DNA from 2 places in the Buttiauxella gaviniae genome. Region 2 is predicted to be linked to the other one. Evidence: predicted binding sites of a transcription regulator. Region 2 holds the regulator's gene; the other holds the start of a gene.

Region 1 (2,186 bases), 110 kb from region 2:
TCGTGGCAGTGATTGCATGGTTTGCACTGGGGAATCCACAAAAACTCCCGACCACCAACCTGCAATGGGGGATCCTCGTGTGGCTGGGCGTTGTGGCGTCGGGCCTGGGTTACTTCATGTGGAACTACGGTGCAACGCAGGTGGATGCGGGCACATTGGGCATCATGAATAACATGCATGTTCCGGCGGGGCTGCTGGTAAATCTCGCTATCTGGCAAGAGCAGCCCCACTGGCCGAGCTTCATCATAGGTGGGACGGTGATAATGGCCTCGCTGTGGGTGCATCGCCGTTGGGTCGCTCCGCGTTCCGCACAAACGGTAGATGCTCGCAAGCGTGTGAGCGCGTCGAGCGAATAAACGCTTCCGTGGCAGGTTGACGCTGCTCGCCATCGCGCACGGCAGCGTACAACCGGCTCCACAGTCCTTCGCCCAGGGTTTTTGTAACCACTAAACCCTGGCGCTCCACATTCTCCACCACCCAATGCGGCAGCGCGGCAATGCCCATGCGCGCCGACACCATCTGAATCAGCAGCAGCGTGTTATCGACACTTTTCAGCGACGGGCTAACGCCTGCCGGTTGCAGGAAGTGACGCCAGATATCCAGACGCTGGCGCTGCACCGGATAAATCAACAATGTTTCGCTGCTCAAATCTTCGGGCTCAATGCGCGTTTTATTCGCCAGCGGGTGATCCGTCGCCAGCACCAGGCGCACTTCATAATCAAACATCGGCGAATAGTGCAGGCCGCTGCGCGGAAGAATGTCTGAAGTCAGAACAATATCCAGCTCGCTTTGCTGCAGCGCGGGTTGCGGGTCAAACGTCACGCCAGATTTGAAATCCAGATCGACCTGCGGCCAGGTTTTGTGGAAGTTCTCAAGCGCAGGCGTGAGCCACTGAATACAGCTATGGCATTCGATGGCGATACGCAGCGTGGTCTGATGTGGTTCGTTGCAAGCCTGGAGCGCGCGGGTTATCTGCGGCAGCACTTGTTCTGCCAGTTGCAGCAACACTTCCCCCTGCGGAGTAAAACGCAATGGCTGACTTTTACGGACAAACAGGCGGAACCCAAGCCGCTGCTCCAGATCGCTGAATTGATGGGAGAGGGCCGATTGGGTCTGATGCAACGCGGCAGCAGCGGCGGCTAATGAGCCGCAATTTCGTAACGCCTGGAGCGTCCGCAGATGTTTTATCTCGATCATGAAAGTCCTTCACTTCGGCATGAGCAAATTGCGCTTGAGGAATATACAGTACCTGCTGATTATAGATGTGTAAACATCTGGACGGCTAAATCCATCTGGAACCCATAAATTAAAGAGGCAGAAAAAATGACGATTAAAAATCATACCCTCGGTTTCCCTCGTGTTGGCCTGCGTCGCGAACTGAAAAAAGCACAAGAAAGTTACTGGGCGGGTAACTCCACTCAGGAAGAATTACTGGCGGTGGGCCGCGAACTGCGTGCTCGCCACTGGGAACAACAAAAAGAGGCTGGCGTTGAATTACTGCCGGTGGGCGATTTCGCCTGGTACGATCACGTTCTGACTACCAGCTTGCTGCTTGGCAATGTGCCGGCTCGTCATCAGAACGCGGACGGCTGCGTGGATATCGACACTCTGTTCCGTATTGGCCGTGGCCGCGCACCTACCGGTGAGCCAGCCGCAGCCGCTGAAATGACCAAATGGTTTAACACCAACTACCACTACATGGTGCCAGAATTTACCAAAGGCCAGCAGTTCAAACTGACCTGGACCCAGCTTCTGGATGAAGTGGACGAAGCCCTGGCTTTGGGGCACAACGTAAAACCTGTACTGCTTGGTCCGGTGACTTACCTGTGGCTTGGCAAAGTAAAAGGCGAGCAGTTCGACCGCCTGAGCCTGCTGAAAGACATTCTTCCGGTTTACCAGCAGGTGCTAGCGGAACTGGCAAAACGCGGTGTTGAGTGGGTTCAAATTGACGAACCTGCACTGGTGCTGGAGCTGCCGCAGGAGTGGCTGAATGCGTTTAAACCGGCTTACGATGCGCTGGCAGGCAACGTTAAACTGCTGCTGACCACCTATTTTGAAGGCGTGACGCCAAACCTGGATACCATTACCGCGCTGCCGGTTCAGGGTCTGCATGTTGACTTCGTTCACGGTAAAGATGACATCAATGCGATCCACCAAAAATTACCCGCTGAGTGGCTGTTATCTGC
Region 2 (2,186 bases):
GGGCTTAAAGCAGCCTGGATTAACGAAGCCGCTTTTCGTCAAGAAGGCGTCGCCGCGGTTATCGCCATTGCCATTGCCTGCTGGTTAGATGTCGACCCTATTACCCGTATTTTACTGATCGGTTCTGTCGTGCTGGTCATGATTATCGAAATTCTCAATAGCGCGATTGAGGCGCTTGTTGACCGTGTTGGCACGGATTATCACGAACTTTCAGGGCGCGCCAAAGATATGGGCTCTGCCGCTGTATTAATCGCCATTATCCTTGCGGTGATCACCTGGGTCACGCTGCTTTGGCAGCATTTGCGATAGTCTTTCCAGAATAGTTAAGTGCCTGGTTTTTTGCTCAATTTGTGGTTCCAAAATCGCCTTTGACTGTATATACTCACAGCATAACTGTATAAACACCCAGGGGGCGGAATGAAAGCGTTAACTACCAGGCAGCAAGAGGTGTTTGATCTTATTCGGGATCATATCAGCCAGACCGGCATGCCACCGACTCGTGCCGAGATTGCTCAACGTCTGGGGTTCCGTTCTCCGAACGCCGCTGAAGAGCATTTGAAAGCACTTGCCCGTAAAGGCGTGATTGAAATTGTTTCTGGCGCATCACGTGGTATTCGTTTGCTGGTGGAAGAGGTCACAGGTATTCCGCTGGTCGGGCGTGTTGCGGCGGGTGAACCGCTTCTGGCGCAGCAACATATCGAAGGTCACTATCAGGTTGATCCTTCGTTGTTCAAGCCGAATGCTGATTTCTTACTGCGCGTAAGCGGGATGTCCATGAAAGACATCGGCATTATGGATGGCGATCTGCTTGCTGTTCATAAAACTCAGGATGTGCGCAATGGCCAGGTTGTGGTTGCGCGCATTGATGACGAAGTTACCGTTAAGCGCTTAAAGCAGCAGGGTAATACCGTCCATCTGCTGCCAGAAAACAGCGAATTTGAACCGATTATCGTTGACCTGCGTGAGCATAACTTCTCCATCGAAGGCTTGGCGGTTGGGGTTATTCGCAACGGCGACTGGCTGTAAAACTTCTTTAGGCGATGCGCATTCCAGCGCATCGCTATCCTCACTCTCTTTCTGGATTAGCCATGCGATTTTTCTCGACGGCTGATAGCGCGCTCTGGCGCCTCGCCTTACCCATGATTTTTTCCAATATCACCGTTCCCCTGCTTGGCCTGGTGGATACGGCAGTTATTGGTCATTTGGATAGCCCCGTTTATCTCGGCGGTGTCGCTATCGGCGCAACGGCAACCAGCTTCTTATTTATGCTGCTATTGTTTTTGCGCATGAGCACCACGGGTTTAACCGCCCAGGCTTTCGGCGCCAACAATCCCTCAGCTTTAGCGCGTGCTCTGGTTCAGCCTTTAATGCTGGCATTAGGGGCGGGCGCTGCGATTATCCTGTTACGTGACCCGCTGATTTCCCTGGCCCTGCATATCGTTGGTGGTAATCAGGATGTGCTCTGGCAGGCACAGCGTTTTCTTGAGATCCGCTGGCTAAGCGCTCCGGCCTCGCTGGCTAATCTCGTGCTGCTGGGGTGGCTACTGGGTGTTCAATATGCCCGTGCGCCCGTTATTTTGCTGGTTGTGGGGAACGTGCTGAATATTGTGCTCGATGTGTGGCTGGTTATGGGCCTGCATATGAATGTGCAGGGGGCTGCACTGGCGACGGTCACTGCGGAATACGCAACGTTTATCATCGGCCTGTTGATGGTGAAAAAGGTGATGGGGTTGCGCGGCATCAGCGTTGAAATGCTTAAACAATCCTGGCGCGGTAACATCCGGCGTTTACTGGCGCTTAACCGAGACATCATGTTGCGTTCATTGCTGCTCCAGGTGTGTTTCGCATCAGTGACTATTTTTGGGGCGCGTTTAGGCAGTGAAATTGTCGCCGTAAATGCCGTGCTGATGACGCTGTTAACCTTCACGGCCTACGCGCTTGACGGCTTTGCTTACGCCGTTGAAGCCCATTCCGGGCAGGCCTATGGCGCAAAAAATCGAGGGCAATTGCTTGAGGTTTGGGGCGCTGCCTGCCGCCAGTCCGGCTTCGTTGCGCTGATGTTTGTGGTGATATACGCCGTGTTTGGCGAGCATATCGTTTCGTTGCTGACGTCTATTCCTGAACTACAGTTGCAGGCCGATCGCTACTTGCCGTGGCAGATAGTGTTGCCGGTGGTTGGAGTCTGG

The links. Region 2 encodes LexA, which represses DNA repair genes until DNA is damaged. Its sites were predicted from a motif close to TNCTGTATGTACATACAGNA; they were not measured.
Region 1: metR (HTH-type transcriptional regulator MetR) is a predicted target of LexA. The motif match lies at 1,229-1,248, and genes of this name have one in related genera.

The regions. Positions count from the first base shown of each region.
Region 1 covers NZ_JBFMVT010000002.1:2,104,976-2,107,161, forward strand. The annotation lists gene AB1E22_RS10445 (carboxylate/amino acid/amine transporter) at 1-356, shown strand, start outside; gene metR (HTH-type transcriptional regulator MetR) at 244-1,197, opposite strand; gene metE (5-methyltetrahydropteroyltriglutamate--homocysteine S-methyltransferase) at 1,324-2,186, shown strand, end outside.
Region 2 covers NZ_JBFMVT010000002.1:2,216,264-2,218,449, forward strand. The annotation lists gene AB1E22_RS10935 (diacylglycerol kinase) at 1-309, shown strand, start outside; gene lexA (transcriptional repressor LexA) at 418-1,026, shown strand; gene dinF (MATE family efflux transporter DinF) at 1,089-2,186, shown strand, end outside.